One region of the Geobacillus sp. BK01 genome, then DNA from elsewhere that is predicted to be linked to it. Evidence: a T-box and tRNA genes for the amino acid it is inferred to sense, from the RefSeq annotation. Region 1 holds a T-box; the other holds one or more tRNA genes.
The links. The T-box of region 1 lies ahead of alaS (alanine--tRNA ligase). A T-box ahead of a tRNA ligase gene usually reads a tRNA of that ligase, here a tRNA-Ala.

Region 1 (9,101 bases):
CCATTTTCCTCCCGTTCACCGTTTACTGTCCAAGTACGATTGCAAAATGACAGCCGCCGCCATTTTGTCGATCACTTTCCGCCGCTTTTTCCGGCTCACATCGGCAGCGATCAACATCCGCTCGGCGGCCATCGTCGACAACCGTTCATCCCAAAGCACGACCGGCAAGGAAAACTCCTCGCGCAGCCTGGCGGCAAACCGCTCGCTTGCCTCAGCGCGCGGCCCGAGCGTGCCGTTCATGTTTTTCGGCCATCCGACGACGATCGTATCGACGCCGTACTCATCGATAATGGCGCGCAGCCGCTTGAGGCCATAGTCGCCGCGCTCCTCATCGATGGCGATCGTCTCCAAGCCTTGCGCCGTCCAGCCTAGTTCATCGCTGACGGCGACGCCAAGCGTTTTCGTTCCGAGATCTAGTCCCAACGTCCGCATCAGTTAATCCTTTCGTTGCCCCTGTAAATAGAATTTCACCAATTCCTCGATTAATTCATCGCGCTCAATTTTGCGGATGAGCGTGCGCGCATCTTTATGTCGCGGGATGTAAGCCGGATCGCCGGACAATAAGTAGCCCACAATTTGGTTGATGGGGTTGTAGCCTTTTTCCTGCAAGGCGCCATACACCGTCAACAACACTTCGCGAACGTTCGTTTCAGCCGGCTCCTCCGGGAAATGAAACTGCATCGTTTGGTCAAACGAGCTCACCGTTTCCACCTCGCTCTTTATTCGGGCCATCCCGTCCTCTTACATCCATTGTACACGATTCGCGCCCATTTAGGAAATGGATTTGACCCATGTTTCGACATAATCAAGCGCTTCGCCGACTTTGTTCACGTCTTTGCCGCCGGCCTGCGCCATGTCAGGACGTCCGCCGCCCCCGCCGCCGCAGCGTGAAGCCACTTCTTTGACGAGCTTGCCGGCGTGGTATCCTTTTTTCACAAGATCATCGGTCACCGCAGCAATGAGTTGGACTTTGCCGCCTTGCACAGCTGCTAACACAATGACTGCCGTGCCTAATTTTTGCTTCAAGTCATCCGCCATCGCCCGCAGTTGGTTCATGTCGTTCGCCTGCACTTTCGCCGCCAACACTGGGACGCCTCCTACGTCTTTCACCTGACGGGTGAGGTGTTCCGCTTCCAGATGAGCGAGGCGGGCAGCAAGCGACTCGTTTTCGCGCTGCAGCTGCCGCAGCTCGGCAAACACCCCATCGAGACGGGCTGACAGTTCTTTCGGGCTCGTTTTTAGCTTTTGCGCCGCTTCTTGCAAAACAGCGAGCTGTTCACTCATAAAGCGGTACGCCGCTTCCCCGGTCACCGCCTCAATGCGGCGCGTGCCGGCGCCGATGCCGGATTCGGAGACGATTTTAAACAAGCCGATCGCCGACGTGTTCGGCACATGGCAACCGCCGCACAGCTCTAAGCTGTAGTCGCCCACCTTGACGACGCGGACGATGTCGCCATATTTTTCGCCAAACAACGCCATGGCCCCCATCGCTTTCGCTTCCTCAAGCGGTTTATAGAAAATATCGACAGGGGTGCTTTTCCAAATTTGTTCATTAACGATGGCTTCAATGCGCTCTAGTTCCTCCGGTTTTACTTGCCCAAAATGGGTAAAGTCAAAGCGGAGCCGATCCGGGGCGACGAGAGAGCCAGCCTGATTGACATGGCGGCCAAGCACATCTTTTAACGCTTGATGAAGCAAATGGGTCGCCGTATGGTTTTTCACGATTTGCGCCCGCTTCGCTTCATCAACGCGCGCTGTATACACCGCGCCTTTTTTCACCGTGCCGCGTTCGACGGCGATCGCATGAAGATGCTGGCCGTTTGGTGCCTTCTGAACGTCTTTGACGACCGCTGTTCCTGTCTCACCGGCAAACGTGCCCTGGTCGGCGATTTGCCCGCCGCTTTCGGCGTAAAACGGCGTTACATCGACGATGATTTGCGCTTCTTCACCAGCTCCAACTTCCTCAACAAGCTGCCCGTCTTTGACGATGGCGAGAACGGTGGAAGAAGCGACGAGCTCATCGTAGCCGACAAAGCGGCTTTCGTCTTTAATGTCGCCAAGGACGCCGCCTTGCACCTGCATCGAATCCACGTCTTGGCGGGCGGCGCGCGCCCGTTCGCGCTGCCGTTCCATCTCCCGTTCAAACCCATCATGGTCGACTTTCATTCCGGCTTCGGCCGCGTATTCCTCCGTCAGCTCGACCGGGAAGCCGTACGTATCATACAGGCGGAATACATCCTCGCCTGGAATGACGTCGCTTCCTTCGGCTTTGGCCTTCTCGATCACATCGCTTAAAATGGCGAGTCCTTCGTGAAGGGTTTCATGGAACCGCTCTTCTTCATTCCGGATGACCCGTTGGATAAAGTCGGCTTTTTCTTTCACTTCCGGATAGTAGTCGTGCATAATTTCGCCGACGACCGGAACGAGTTCGTACATAAACGGGCGTTCAATGCCGATTTGCTTCGCATAGCGCACCGCACGGCGCAGCAAGCGGCGCAATACATAGCCGCGGCCCTCGTTTGACGGCAGCGCCCCGTCACCGATTGCAAACGTAACCGCGCGAATATGGTCGGCGATCACTTTAAACGCGACGTCTTTCTCCCGGTCTTCGCCATACCGCTCGCCGGCGATTTGTTCAGTCGTACGGATGATCGGCAGGAACAAATCGGTTTCAAAGTTGGTCGGCACATCCTGTAAAATCGAGCACATCCGCTCTAAGCCCATGCCGGTATCAATGTTTTTCTTCGGCAGCGGCGTATACGTGCCGTCCGGGTTATGGTTGAACTGGGAAAAGACGAGATTCCACACTTCCAAATAGCGGTCGTTCTCCCCACCCGGATACAGTTCCGGATCGTTCGGGTCGTTGCCAAACGCTTCCCCACGATCGTAAAAAATCTCTGTATTCGGGCCGCTTGGGCCTTCACCGATATCCCAGAAGTTCCCTTCGAGACGAATGATCCGCTCTTCTGGCAAGCCGATTTCGTGATGCCAAATGTCGTACGCCTCTTCGTCTTCCGGATGAACGGTGACCGACAACCGTTCCGGATCAAAGCCGATCCATTTGTCGCTTGTTAAAAACTCCCATGCCCAGTGAATCGCTTCGCGCTTGAAATAATCGCCGATGGAAAAGTTGCCGAGCATTTCAAAAAACGTATGGTGACGCGCCGTTTTTCCGACATTTTCAATGTCGTTTGTACGGATCGATTTTTGCGCGTTGCAAATGCGCGGATTGTCCGGAATAATGCGGCCGTCAAAATATTTTTTCAACGTCGCGACGCCGCTGTTGATCCATAATAGCGACGGGTCGTCGACCGGAATGAGCGAGGCGCTCGGCTCGACCTCATGACCTTTTTCTTGGAAAAACTCCAAAAACATGCGCCGCACTTCGGCAGATGTCAGCTTTTTCATGATGATCCTCCCCTTTGGTCTTTTATATAAAAAAACTCTCATCCCCTTGCAGGGACGAGAGTTATGCTCGCGGTACCACCCTGTTTATGGGCAAAAAGCGCCCATCACCTCTTTGGCCGTAACGCAGCCTTGCGTCAGGTTTTGCCTGCGCTCCGGATTAGCCTTCTGTTGCCCTTCATCTGGAATTTCTTTCAGCCGCGGAAATTCCTCTCTGTGCGCGGGATTGCGCGTTAAGATGGACTGCAACATACTCGATCCGTCATCGCGTTATAGATTTGCGTTTTTCACTGAAAAATTATAGACAAGCAGCAAGCATTTGTCAATGCGGGGCATAATGCTCTTTCCAATGCGCAAGAGCCACTTTCAGCACCGCCGCAGCCGGAACGGCGAGAATGAGGCCGGGCACACCGGCAAGCTCACCGCCGGCAAACAACGCCAACATAATGATGAGCGGATGCATGTGCACGCTTTTGCCCACAATGAGCGGTGATAAAATATTGCCTTCTAAAAACTGCAAGGCAAAAATGATGATCAGCACGATAATGACCATTTTAAGCGAAATGGTCGCCGCCAAAATCGCCGCCGGGATCGCGCCGATCAACGGACCGAAATACGGAATAATGTTCGTTAATCCGATGATAAATCCAAGCAAAAGCGGATAGTCCATGCCGGCGAGCCAAAGGCCGAGCGACGCCATCAGGCCGATCGCCGCACAGACGAACAGCTGGCCGCGAATATAGCCGCCGAGCGACTCGTCAACATCTTTTAAAAACGCCATCCCCGGCCCGCGCCACCGCTTTGGCGTCATATACCAAACCGCTTTTTTCAGCACGTCGATATCTTTTAGCATATAAAACACGATAAACGGAATGAGGAGAAATGTCGCTGCTGAACCAATAAACGATTGGGCCGCGCTCATCGCCATCGTGACCGCCTTGGCAGCAGCCTGCTCAAGTTGCACAAACATCGCTTCAATACGCGTGTGCACTTCCATCGGCCACGTCGACGTTTCATCGTGGATATAGCGCGCCCACTGCCGGTATGTATTCATCAATGATGGCAACCGTTCGTCCAATTCGCGCAGCTGGGCGATCAGCACCGGTATACCGCGATACATGCCGTAGCCGATCGAACCGAAAAACAAGAAATAAATGAGCAAAATGGCAAGTGCCCGCGGCATCCCTTTGCCATGGATATACTCCACGAGCGGATGCAACAAATACGTAATAAACGCCGCCAGCAAAAACGGGGCCAGAGCGGTGGCGATAAAATCGACGACCGGCCACCAAACTTCTTTCATCCGGACGATTAAATAGACGATTGCGGTCACGAGCAGCCATTTTCCGATGCGGAGAAATGACAGCCATTGTTGCTCCCCCATCGCCACACCTCCTACCGTTTAGTGTAAGAGATAGGAGGAGAAATATGCCGTCCTGATCCTTCCGCTATTTGGTAACAGACAAAAAACCGCCGCCACCGCCGTTCGGGCGGAAGGCGGCGGGGCCATCAGCGGATCGCTTGCATCAAGCGGCGGCGCATTCTCCGCATCGTGCGGCCGTTCATCCAATCGTTGCGCTGGGCAAGCTGATAAGCAGCGACACCTAAACCTACGGCCAACAGCGAAGTCATCGTCCGGTTCATGCCTGTCCCCCCTAAAATTGGATCGTGCGCTCATGGTCGTCAAACAAGTCGTCGAGAGAGCTTAGCGTCCCATCTTCCTCGACTTGATGGGCGTGAATCATTCCTTTCGAGACAGACAGCTCAATAAAGCAATCCCAGCAGTAATATTGGTTGACACCGATCTTCCCTAAATTTTTCCGTTTGCAATTCGGGCAAATGAGCATCGACAGCCACTCTCCTTACCACATTGTTTCGACGGTGACGACGCCTTCCTTGGCGGTGAACGGAGCTGCCTCCATTCGTTTCTTTCCTTCGGTCAAGTCAGAAAAAAATCCCTCGCTAATCTCGTATCCGTCAATTTTGCCCAATTGCCCATCAAAATATACATCATCAAGCAAGCCGATCGTTGTTCCGTCTGCGGCGACAACCATACTGCCGGCGATGCCGCGCTCACCGTAAAGAGAGTGGCCGCTTTCAGGAGAGGGAAACGGCTGGAAGCTGTCAGCATCACGAATGATGATCCGGTCGTGTTGCAACGACTGCACGGCCGAAAGCGGCAAGTAGCGGCGGCGGCCAAATAGGCCGCTCCGTTCCGCGACAAGCCCTTTGACCGTTCCGTGGCTGGTAAACCAAATGTCGGCGATCGCCCCGACCGCTTTCCCTGTCGTTTGTTCATAAATGGGAAGCCCTTTGACGTCGGAAAACGTCCGCATCATTCTCCCCACCTTTCCAGCCACTTTTAGCTTGACTCATCGCCCATAAAGTCATACGGCGTAACGTTTTCCATCCCGATGTCCGCATCTTCAAGCGGCAGCTCACCTTCGACAAACGGCGCAGCCGCAGCCGCCAGCTTTTCGGCAAGCGCCGTCTGGCGCGCTCCGTCGCCCCGCTGGGCAACACCGAACCGAAACGCTTCTTCCTCGCCACACAAAATGAGAAATTGCTTGCTTCTCGTCACTGCCGTATACAGCAAATTCCGCTTCAACATCCGGTAATAACTTTTGACAACAGGTAAAATGACGATCGGAAATTCGCTCCCTTGCGCCTTATGGACCGAGCAGCAATACGCATGGGTAATTTGCGCCAAGTCTTGTCTTGTGTACGTCACTTCAATGCCATCAAACGAGACGACGAGCAAGTCTTGCTTTTCTGTATTTTCTTTGGCGTAAAAAATGGCGACGACTTCACCGATATCGCCGTTAAACACGTTGTCTTCCGGCTGATTGACGAGCTGCAGCACTTTATCGCCGACACGATACACCACATCGCCGATCGAAAGCTCCCGCTTCCCGTCAGCCGGGGGATTGAACAGCCCCTGCAGCACTTTGTTTAGCTGATCGATGCCGGCCGGGCCGCGGTACATCGGAGCGAGCACTTGAATGTCTTTGACGGAAAACCCTTTGTTGCGTGCGTTGTCAGCAATTTGCCGGACGACATCCGCCACTTGTCCGGCGCGGCAGCGAATAAAGGAGCGATCCGCCTTCGGGGCGGTTAAGTCAGCCGGCACGACGCCGCGCTTCATCGCGTGGGCGAGCCCGATGATCGACGATCCTTCCGCTTGGCGATACACCTCGGTCAGCCGCACCGACGGGATAACGCCTGACTCGAGCAAATCTCTCAACACTTGGCCTGGTCCGACGGACGGAAGCTGATCTTCGTCGCCCACAAAAATGACTTGCATCCCGTCCGGCACTGCCTTTAACAGCTGATTGGCCAACCATGTATCGACCATTGACACTTCATCAACGACAAGCAGCTTGCCGGCAATCGGCTCATGTTCATCATGGCTGAACCCTTCCGCTCCGTTCCAGCCAAGCAGCCGGTGAATCGTCGCCGACGGCAGCCCAGTCGCTTCGCTCATCCGCTTTGCCGCCCGGCCGGTCGGAGCGGCGAGCAGCACCGGAAACGGCTCGCCGCTTTTGTAATGGGCGGGATCGAGCGATACACCGTTTAGAGAGGCAAACAGCTCAACGATCCCTTTAATCACCGTTGTTTTTCCGGTTCCCGGCCCCCCCGTTAAAATGAAAAGCGGTGATGAAAGCGCCCGTTGGATCGCCTCTTTTTGCTGGGGGGCGTATTGCATTCCGAGCCGCTCCTCGAGCGCCCCAAGCGCCAGCAAAAACTCCGACTCAGGAAATGAGGCCGATGGCGGCGTTTGCCCGAGCAACCGCCGAATGTTGGCGGCGATCCCCTTTTCGGCGAAGTAAAGCGAGGGAAGATAATAACGTCCTTGTTCCACGATCAGCTTTCCTTCTTCGCTTAACATCAGGAGCGTCTGTCCGATGGCTTGTCCATCGACCGCCCCGTTCGGGTTCCCGCCAAGCAGTTCGCCAATGCGGCTGACGAGCTCTTCCTCCTTCATATAGACGTGACCTTCTTGCAAGCATACCTGCTCAAGGACAAACAGGCAGGCGGCGCGCAGCCGGGCCGGATGGCTGCCGGAAATGCCGAGCTGGCGCCCGAGGTCATCAGCGCGGCCAAAACCGATCCCTTCAATGTCTTCGACGAGCTGGTACGGATTTTCATGAATGATATCCATCGTCTCTTCGCCGTATGCCTGGTAAATTTTCATCGCCAGCTGCGGGCCAAAGCCGAGCTGGGTGAGAGCGATCATGGTCTGTTCGAGCCCTTCATGGGCGCAGAGTGTTTCATACAACTGTTTCGCCTTTTGCTTCGTCAGCTTCGGCACGCGCAAAAGCGCCTCCGGATCGCGCAAAATCACGGCGATCGCGTTTTCGCCGAGCGCCTCAACAATCGCTGTCGCCGTTTTTTTACCGATCCCTTTAAACAAGCCGCTTGACAAATAATGAATGACTCCTTCTTTCGTATTCGGAAGCTGTTTGCGGAACTGCTCGGCCGCATACTGGCGGCCAAAGCGCGGATGTTGGCGGAACTGTCCGTAAAAGACGTACACATCCCCTTCATTCAAACGAGGAAAATAGCCGGTGACAACCACTTCTTCCTCGACAGCCGCTTCGTTCGTTTCTTCCACGCGGATGCGGACGACAGTATATAAGGTTTCCTCATTGTGGAAAATAACACCTAAACATGCCCCTTTAATAAACGTACGTCCGTCGAGCGCGAGCGATTGCTGCTCTTGCACCCGTCATCCCCTGCCTTTTTTACGGCGCAAGCCGCTTTTCTGCCAGCTTCTTTCCATACCCGGCAAGCACGTGATCCGGATTAACGTCCAAAGCGGCGGCAAATAAATCGCGGGCAGCGGCTGGATCGTCTTTGTACACATAAATGACCCCTAAATTGTAATAGGCGTCAGCATGGCGCGGATCCCGCTCCAATGTTTTTTCGAAATACCGTTTCGCCTCATCGACATAATCGAGGGTGGCGAGGCAAAGACCGAGTTGAAAGAGCGCCTCAGCATCCCCCTCGTTCAGTTCCGCTGCCCGCTGCAAATACGGCAGCGCCAGGCGCGGCATCTCAAGCCGCGATAGCGACATGCCGAGCATAAAGTGCGTATCGGCATCATCAAGCCCTAGTTGGAGCGCCCGCTCAAACATATTTTTCGCTTCGGCAAACTGCTCGCGCCTGTAGTGCACCGTGCCGATGCCATAATAGGCTGCCGCCGCCTGTTCATCAAGCGTGAGCGCCTGCCGGAAGCATTCGAGCGCCTTCTCTTCCTCGCCGGCTGCGGCCAAAACGGTGCCGATGTTAATATAGCCGGCCGGGTCATCCGGATATTCATTCACCGCTTCAGAAAAGCAACGGAGCGCTTCTTCGTATTCCCCTGCGCGCATATGCGAAAGCCCTTGTTCATTGAGATTGGCCACCGCTCATCCCTCCCAAACTTGCATATCAGTACATTCGTTCGCTCTTCTCCGGCAATTGCAAAAACCCCTCAACCAAACACTCGGTTGAGGGTTCACCGCTAGCGCGGCATAATTCCAGTCAGCCGACATACCAAAGTTTTTCACCGTTGCGAAACACTTCGTCAATCGTGCCACCGCCGAGACATTCGTCACCGCTGTAAAAAACAACCGCCTGACCCGGCGTCACCGCCCGCGCCGGCGCATCGAACACAACTTCGGCTTTGCCGTCCGGAAGCGGACGAACTTCGA
Region 2 (9,101 bases), on a different contig from region 1:
GCCATGACGGCCGCGTGTATGCGAGCGTATCGGCGGAGGTGAAAACGAAAGACGTCGCCAACGTGTCGGCGGACGTGCAAAACGAACTCGACAAGCTGCGCCTTCCGTCCGGTGTCGACGTCCGGATGGGAGGGGTGACGGAAGACATTCAAGAGTCGTTCACCCAGCTCGGGCTGGCGATGCTTGCGGCTGTCGCCATCGTCTATTTCGTGCTTGTCGTCACGTTTGGCGGCGGTCTGGCGCCGTTTGCGATTTTGTTCTCGCTGCCGTTTGCCGTCATCGGCGCGCTGTTGGCGCTGTTTGCCGCCGGCGAAACGATCAGCATATCGGCGATGATCGGCATGTTGATGTTGATCGGGATTGTCGTGACGAATGCGATCGTCTTGATCGACCGCGTCATCCAGAAAGAACGCGAAGGGCTGCCGGTGCGCGACGCCCTCTTGGAAGCGGCCGGCACGCGCCTGCGCCCGATTCTCATGACCGCCATCGCGACGGTCGGCGCCCTGCTGCCGCTGGCGGTCGGCATGGAAGGCGGGGCGTTGATTTCAAAAGGGCTAGGGGTGACGGTCATCGGCGGCTTGACGAGCTCGACGCTTCTCACGTTGATCATCGTCCCGATCGTCTACGAGACGCTGATGAAATGGCGGAAAAAAGAACCGGCCAAAAGCGAATAGCGGCGTTGCGCGCGCGAAAAGACCGCGGCCGCACAGGCGGCGCAAGCCCGGAACGGACCGGGCTTGCGCTTTATTTTTACCGGATGTCCGAACGGGAGCGGAAGGGCGTAATCCCGTGAGGAGGCGAGAGACGTTTTGGAAACGAGAGGAACGGTCCGGTCCATTCCGGTCGTTTGCCGGAATGACCCGGGAGGCCCCCGCGTCCACCATCGGCAAGGGGGAAGCGGCAGCAGTCCACTTCGCGCGGCGGCCGGGAAAACGGCTGGGCTAAGCGCGGTGCGGTAGGCAAGCCTGGGCGGGATCCGCCGCGGTCTTTGCCGCGGCGCGATGTTCAGACGAGAGAGCGTTTTTCGCCGCCGGATGCGGCTTTTTAGGAGGCGCCCCAAGCGGAAGCGCCCTTTTGTTACGGCGCGGCGTCCGGTTTCCCGTAAGCGGCGCGCCGTTCAGACGGAAGAAGACGGCCCGGCCATGCGGGCGGCGCGCGCTGTCAACAACAAGGCGCAGGCGAAAAAGAGCACATCGTCGACCGCATAGACGAGACGGTAGCCGCCAATGGCAAACAGCGCGCTCCCGACCATCGGGCCGAACGCCATGCCCATATAGCGGAAAAAATTGTAGACGCCGATGGCGGTCGAGCGCCGCGCCTGAAAGACGTTCGTCAACACGGTCGTCTGAACCGGAAGCGACAAGCCTAAAAACAAGCCGAACATGGCGATGGCCAAAACTAGCAGCACGAGCGACCGCCCGGCGACGATCACGAAAAAGAAAATCGCCGCCACCGTCAAATACGCCGCCGCCGCCATGACGTGCCGGTCCGGCCAGCGCCCTTGAAGGCGGCCGCCGAGGAAGCTGCCGATGACAATCATCGACGACATGGCCAAATACACCGTCCCTTTTTCTTGCGCCGACAACCCGTAGCGGTCCGTCAAGATGCCCGGCAAAAAGACGAGAAAATTGTACAGTGAGTAATATTGCATAAACCCAAGCAAAACGATCGACGAACCGGCGCGATGGCGGAGCACCGCGGCGAAGTCGGAGAGGCGGAACGGGGCGGAGGCGGCGGTGTCCGGCTTCGTTTCCTTTAAAAACAAAAAGTTGCCGATGCCGACCAAACCGCCGGCGACAACGAGCGCCAAAAAGACGGCGTGAAACGGAAAATGCTCCGCCAACAATCCGCCGGCAATCGGCCCGATGACAGGCCCGAGCGACACCATCATTTGAAACGTCCCCATCGCCCTGCCCCGCTCTTTCCCGGCAAACAAATCGCCGATCACCGTAGCGGCGACGACCGAACCGGCGGCGATGCCGACGGCCTGCAAGGCGCGGAAACACAAAAGCGCATAAATGGAGGTGGAGAAAAAGCAGCCGAGCGAGGCGGCGACGTAGATGCCGACGCCGGCAAGCAACACCGTCCGCCGCCCTTTCCGGTCGGCGAGCGGCCCGTAGACGATTTGCATCATCGCCAAGAAAAAAGTGAAAATGGAAATCGTCAAGTTGATCCAAAACGAAGAAGTCGCCAACGCGGCTGTCACTTCTGGTAAAATAGGAGTGTAAATCGTCTGTGTAAACGGGCCGAGAAAGGCGGCAAGCGAGACGAGATAGACGACAAGCTGGCGTTTCATGTCGTTCTCCTTTCTTTGTGTTTGTACATAGTTATGATTATACTCTCGGTTTTTTCGCTTTTGGAACTGAAATGCGCTGCGAAAAAAGCGGCTTTGGACGCGAAAAAGGAATCGAAAAGGGGGGATTTCGGATGGAAAAGGGGGGATTTCGGATGGAACAATGGGTGATCCGCGATGCGACGGCGGCCGATTTGCCGCACATCGTCCGCATCTACAACGAAACGATCCCAAGCCGGATGGTGACGGCGGACTTGGAGCCTGTCACCGTTGAAAGCCGTGAAGCGTGGTTTGCAGCCCATGACCCGCACCACCGCCCACTTTGGGTCGTGGAAGACGGCGGCGCCATTTGCGCCTGGCTCAGCTTTCAGTCGTTTTACGGCCGCCCGGCGTACCGCCATACGGCGGAAGTGAGCATTTACATCGCCGAATCGCACCGCGGCCGGGGGCTTGGCACCACGCTGCTCAAGCGGGCGATCGACCAAGCGCCGGCTCTTGAGATCAAGACGCTGCTCGGCTTTGTTTTCGCCCATAACGAGCCGAGCTTGCGGCTTTTTGCCCGCTTCGGGTTTGAACGATGGGGATATTTTCCGCGCATCGCTGAGCTTGACGGCATCGAACGCGATTTAGTCATCGTCGGCAAACGGCTTGTATAGAATGGCGCCGGATGGGGCACGGATAATTATGACAATGCCAAGGAAAGAGGGAATGACATGAACGTCATGCCGATTCGGCTGTTTACGATTCAAGATGGCGAAGGATTTGTCGCCGACGCCTTTCAATGCCCGGTGACCGGCAACTTGATTTACAAATCGTCCGGCACGCCGTCGGTCATCGCGTATACCGATCTGACCGATGGGCAAATCATGCGCCTCGAAAAATACGGCTTTCGCCGGCTTGAGGCAGCGAAAGGGCGAATTGCCGGTGATGACGCCGCCCTTGAAGAGCTGCTTCCGAAACAATAGCGGCGGGTTGTCCCGCAGCCTGCACCAAAACAGCCTGTCCACACCGGACAGGCTGTTTCATTGACGGGGCCGAGACGCGGGCGGTCGGGCGTTTCGAGCCGCCATCGTCCGCCCGCACCGGTCATGTCCTCCGGCGGACGAGCCAATAGAGCGCGGCCGCCGCCAACAAACCAAACAACGTATAAACAACGGGATGGCCCGCGCGGTCTTTCGGCGCCGCCTCTTGATCGGAAGCGGACGGTTGATCGGCGCGCTGGCTGTCAGCAGACGGACGATCGGCGGACGGGCTGTCAGCGGGCGCCTCGTTTGCCGGCTTGTTGCCTTCAGGCCGCCTGTCATCAGGCGGCTGGCCCGCCCCGTTCGGCGTTGGCTTTTCATCCGCCTCGCCCTTTCCGTACATGCCCGCCCCCGTCCGTTTCGCCTCGTCCAGCGCGGCGCGGACGCGGTCTTCGTATTTGTAATCGCCATAGTCATAAAAGTCTTCCACCAATCCCGCTTTGGCGATCTCCTCTTGCAGCAGGCGGCCGTCCACCCACACCCAGGCGAGCAGCCGCTGGTACTTGTCAAACAACGTCTTCCCGTCCGTCTCAAGCGCAATGCCGCCTTTTTGCAGGCGGGAGCAGGTGAACTGGCTCGCCTCTTTTCCATACGGCTCGACGTCGATCGTGCTTTCCGGCGTATCGATGAACAAAAAGCGCGTCGTATACACGCGGCCGTTGAGGCGAAATTTCGCCGTGTCGCCGTCAATGCACTCGACAAGTTCAGCTTGATACGTGCGCCCGAGCCGAATCGTCGCTTCGTCCTCGTTCCCGCCGAGCGCATGGCCGTCGAGGTCAATGCGGTCAGGGGTGAGGTTCCGCTTGCATCGTTCATTGCCGTTGTATTTCTGAATCAGTTCGACAAGTTCTTCTTTCGTTTTCGCCTGTTTCGCGAGCGCAGTCGGTTCATGCAGCAAGTACGTGCAGTCGCTGTTGCGGAAATGTCCGCCCAATTCATCCAGCTCGCCAGGATGGGCGGCCGCATAGATCGGAACTACCATCACCAAACAACAAACGATCATGATCATCATTCGCCTCATCACGATCCCCCTCGCCAACATGTGCCGTCAAGCCGCGCCGGCTCGTTTCAAAGCCTAAATGCCGAACGGACCTTTCCGCTTGCAATCGGCGATTTTCACCCTTTTTTCCTTCCTTTTCTTCTTCCGATTAGGCAAAAATCGCGATTTTCACGCTCTTGCATCATTTGCTGCGGCGTCAAAGAAAGTTTATCAAAAAAATGGAACGTTTATAAAGAACTTTCACGTTGAAAGGGAAGGAGAGGGAGCGAATGGGGAAATTGCTTTTGGATGACCAACCGTTAATCGTGTTGCCGCAACTCGCTGTGGCGATCGGGCTGAACGAAAGCATCATCGTGCAGCAGCTGCACTATTGGCTTGAAAAAAGCGAGCACATTCACGACGGCCATCGCTGGGTGTACAACACATACAGCGACTGGCATCAACAGTTTCCGTTCTGGTCGGAAAGCACCATCCGCCGAATGATCACCAAACTGGAAAAAATGGGCGTCATCGTTTCGGCCAACTTCAATCGTTCCAAAATCGACAAAACGAAATGGTACCGGATCGACTACAGCCAACTTGCCGAAGTCACGAAACATTTGGCGGGCGAAAAATGTGAACAGACGCTTGACGGCGCCGCTGCAACGGTGTCGCACAGCGCGGCGGCCGTTCGTGAGGATGTTTTGAGCCGTCAAGGCGGCGGGCGTCGCGCCCAAAATGGCGCCTCGAGCGCCCAACTTGAACAGACGACGGGCCAAATGGACCGTTCGTCCGCGCAACATGAGCCGTCCAGCTGGTCAGATGAGACGGTCGAAGCGCTCAATTTGACAAGACCAATACCAGAGACAACAACAGAGAGGACATCAGAGAGAAAACGAGAAGAGGAAGAAGACGCGCGCGTGCGCACGTACAAAGAGATTGTCCGTTTCTGTGAGCAAAACGGGTTTGGAGCCATCGGCGGGTATTTGCGGGAAAAAATCAATATGTGGGTGGGCGATACGTCGGAGGAATTGGTTTTAGAGGCGCTGAAACTCGCGGTGGAAAACGATGCAAAACGATGGGCGTACGTCGAAACGGTCTTGCGCGACTGGGCCGACAAAGGGTACCGCACCGTCGGCGAAGTGCGCGCCGCGCGGCTTGTGTTTCGGGAACAGCGGCTGAAACAACGATCCGCCCCTTCCCCATCCGACGGCGGCCGGCCGGTGCGAAAACCGATCCGCACCGAGATTGTGCCTGACTGGCTGAACATGGATTACAGCACGCCGGAAGACGACGACTTTGACGTCGAACAGGCGCGCCGCGAGCTCGAGGAGCGGTTGAAAACATACAAAACCGGCCCGAACGGGTGAGATCGATGGCCAGGGGGGCGGGGGAATCGGAGCACCGTTTGCGCATGCCTTCCTATTCGAGGGGGAGCCGTTTCCCGAACGCGCATCAGGCTTGCCCGCCTAGAACGTGAAACCCATTGCCTGGGCGTGCTGATCCCGCCGCGGGGAAAGGCGGAATGTCAAGAATTTGACGCCCCCTAAACGGCCCAAGCCTTGGTAGTGCCATAGCGCCGAAAGAAGTCTCTCGTTCAAAACGAAGTGGAAGCGGAAGGGAAGTTCGGCTGTCTGTTGCGCTTGTTGAGCGGTTTGGTTGTTCGAAACGGAGTGAAAGCCGGAGGGGAGTTCGGCTCGAATCGCACATCGCGGGGGCATAGGGATGGCCCGCCCCATTTCCTGTCAAAGACAGCCCGCGCCTTCCGCCTCCAGGCGCAGGCGGCGGGACAATGCCGCGGGGTGACGGTTCATGGCCGTTTCCTGAGATCAGAAAAACAAAAAACCCTTGCTGCGCAAGGGTTTGACGGATGGAGCATACCGGGCTCGAACCGGTGACCTTCGCGCTGCCAGCACGACGCTCTCCCAACTGAGCTAATGCCCCGAACGATATGGATCATCTGTCCATGTTCCATTATATATAGTTTGGCGGCTGTTTGCAATCTTTTTTCATCAGCCGCTTTCAATATCGACATGGACGACGGCGTCAATGGAGCGAATGGCGTAATAAATGTCGGCGGTCGAGCGCTTTTGGTCAATGACGGCTTTTAATTTCAGCAGATGCTCATTTTCCTCAACGTCTTTAATGCGGATCGTTTTAATATTGATGCGCTGCTGTTTTAAGTGGTCAATCACTTTGGCGATGTTTTTCGCATCATCGACTGTAATTTGCAGCATCACCTCTTTTTCGCGCAGTTGCTTCGGACCGAAAAAGTTGATTAAAAATGGAATGAGTTCGACGCTGACAATAAGCAGCGCCACACCGAACGCCGACTCCCAATAAAAGCCCGCGCCGACCGCCACGCCAATCCCTGCCGCCCCCCAAATGATCGCGGCGGTCGTCAGCCCGGTGATGCTGTCGTTGCCGCGGCGCAAAATGACGCCCGCTCCGAGGAACCCAACCCCGGATACGATTTGCGCGGCAAGGCGGAGCGGGTCCATTGTAATATGATCCCGGGACGGGAAAATGTACGCCGACTCGATTGAGACGATGGTCAACAAACAACTGGAAATGGAGATCACAAGACACGTTTTCAACCCGACCGGTTTTCGTTTCAATTCCCGTTCCAACCCGATAATGAGTCCAAGGATGGCGGAAATCCCTAATTTGAGGAACGGATCAAACATCATTTTTTCTCACTCCGTTCGTGATATAATGGTTGAGAAAACGATAGGTAAGGAGATGGAAATATGAAGCCGCCAAGCACGGCGAAATCGTATGCTGCGTTATTGATCGGCGCGCTCGCGGTGTCGACATCGGCCATTTTCGTCAAATGGTCGGCGGCGCCGTCGGCCGTCATTGCGTTTTACCGGCTCTTTTTCGCGGTTGTCATCATGACGCCGTTTTTTCTTCGCCATATCCACGAACTGAAGCACATTTCCCGGCGTGACTGGTGGTTTTCGATTTGTTCCGGGGTGTTGCTTGCATTCCATTTTATTCTTTGGTTTGAGTCGCTTGACTATACATCGGTAGCGAGCTCGGTTGTGCTCGTGACGCTGCAGCCGCTGTTCGCTTTTGCGGGCGGAGCGCTCTTTTTCCGCGAGCGGTTGACGGCAGGCGCGCTCGCAAGCGCCGTTTTGGCGATTGCCGGAAGCGTCTTGATCAGCTGGGGCGATTTTCGCGTCAGCGGCGAAGCGCTCTATGGGGACATGTTGGCGTTGGTGGCGTGCGCGATGGTGACGGCGTACTGGCTGTTCGGCCAGGAAGTGCGCCAACGGTTGTCCCTCATGACGTATACGTATATCGTGTACAGCTTCAGTGCGGCTACGCTGTTTTTGTACGCCGTCTTGTCCCGGTTTTCGCTAACCGCCTACCAACCGGCCGACTGGCTTTGTTTTCTCGCCTTGGCGGTTGTCCCGACGTTGTTTGGCCACTCGGTGATGAACTGGGCCGTCAAATGGGTGAGCGCCTCGACGGTGTCGATGGCGATTTTGTTTGAACCGATTGGCGCGGCAGCTTTGGCATATTGGCTGCTCGATGAACCGATCCGCCTGTTTCAATGGATCGGTGGTATTTTTATTTTAACAGGAATCGGACTGTATTTGTGGGAGAAAAACGAAAAAGGGCCGCTAACGATACAAGAAAGCAGCGGACCCTAACGTCCCAGCGATCCATGGCAGGCGGCGAAGCGGCAGACGAAATTCATCGAAGTTGCGGGCGAATTGGGACAAATAAAGAAAATTCACCTGCGTAATGTGCGGCAGAAGGTAGGCGGACTTTGTCGCCCCCCGTTTTCGCCTTCGGTTGAGCGCAGCGATGATGCCGTCCGCTGTCTCGATGCCGATGCCATGTCCGTAAAACAAGCCATCGCCCAAGTAAATGGTGTTCTCTCCTTGCCATTGCGGTGTCAGCGGATCAACGTCCGGGTTTTTAAAATAAAGGCAGTCCCCAGGGAGAAAGTGTTCTCCCTTTTTCGTTTCGATGCCGAGGTCTTTGTCCGTATGCCAGTCATACAGAAGCAAATGGGCAAACAAACGATTGAACGCTGACACGTCAATCACCTCAAGCACCGCTTTATAAAAAACGATGACGATCGCCGTCGCGCACTCAAAAGCGTACAATTCGCTGTTGACAAAAATATCGTTAATGGCGTCAGACGGAAGAACGTCTGGCCGAAGCCGAAATCCTCCGCGCTCATCCCGCTCCCAAAACTGGCTGTTGCAGCGTGAAAAACGGAAAATGGCAAACCGCGCCCGGCTTTTCGCCAAGTCGACCGCCGCTTGGACGATGTGGCTGCGAAGTTTAATTTCAAACAGGAGCTGCTGTTCATTTTGGTACGTATATAGTTCGGGGGAAGACACAAGGGCGTGCAAAATGCGCTGTTCGCCGGGCGAAAGCGAGGACGAGTCGGCAACGTGAAAACCGGACGGAGATGACAAGATGCGAATCAACGCCAAGATGCCTCCTTCAAGAAAGTGGGGATCAAGTGAGCGATATATTATTGAAATGTATGCATCCGCCGCTGCGTGTATTCGTCTGTTTTAGGAAAACGAGTTGCCAAGGCGGCGGGCGGCGCATTCCCATCATGAATCGAACGAAAAATGGGGATGACAGCGATGTCGCAAAAAAAAATAAAAAAGGTATTGCATTTTTGTTTTTGAGGTGATATAGTAAATAACGTCGCTGCTCGGACGAACGGTTCGGACGCGACGGGCAAGAAAAAAACCGTTGACATCAAAAGGATGTTATGCTAATATAAAGAAGCTGCTTGCGAGAGACAAGTTAGTGTGGAAATGAAATCCCTTGT

Region 2: it encodes a tRNA-Ala, which carries the amino acid that the T-box ahead of alaS (alanine--tRNA ligase) is inferred to sense. The anticodon was not compared.

Annotation. Positions count from the first base shown of each region.
Region 1 covers NZ_JBQPTH010000001.1:168,965-178,065, reverse strand. Annotated here, with positions in the region: gene ruvX (Holliday junction resolvase RuvX) at 16-432, opposite strand; gene ACTVDO_RS00875 (IreB family regulatory phosphoprotein) at 436-702, opposite strand; gene alaS (alanine--tRNA ligase) at 772-3,408, opposite strand; T-box leader at 3,456-3,680, opposite strand; gene ACTVDO_RS00865 (AI-2E family transporter) at 3,728-4,789, opposite strand; gene ACTVDO_RS00860 (YrzQ family protein) at 4,915-5,049, opposite strand; gene ACTVDO_RS00855 (hypothetical protein) at 5,061-5,252, opposite strand; gene ACTVDO_RS00850 (PRC-barrel domain-containing protein) at 5,268-5,741, opposite strand; gene recD2 (SF1B family DNA helicase RecD2) at 5,768-8,131, opposite strand; gene ACTVDO_RS00840 (tetratricopeptide repeat protein) at 8,151-8,813, opposite strand; gene mnmA (tRNA 2-thiouridine(34) synthase MnmA) at 8,932-9,101, opposite strand, start outside.
Region 2 covers NZ_JBQPTH010000008.1:175-9,275, reverse strand. Annotated here, with positions in the region: gene ACTVDO_RS10155 (efflux RND transporter permease subunit) at 1-674, shown strand, start outside; gene ACTVDO_RS10150 (hypothetical protein) at 810-959, shown strand; gene ACTVDO_RS10145 (MFS transporter) at 1,118-2,296, opposite strand; gene ACTVDO_RS10140 (GNAT family N-acetyltransferase) at 2,449-2,949, shown strand; gene ACTVDO_RS10135 (hypothetical protein) at 3,007-3,258, shown strand; gene ACTVDO_RS10130 (thermonuclease family protein) at 3,380-4,336, opposite strand; gene ACTVDO_RS10125 (DnaD domain-containing protein) at 4,585-5,664, shown strand; tRNA gene ACTVDO_RS10120 (tRNA-Ala) at 6,166-6,238, opposite strand; gene ACTVDO_RS10115 (MgtC/SapB family protein) at 6,307-6,984, opposite strand; gene ACTVDO_RS10110 (DMT family transporter) at 7,045-7,953, shown strand; gene ACTVDO_RS10105 (protein-glutamine gamma-glutamyltransferase) at 7,924-8,745, opposite strand.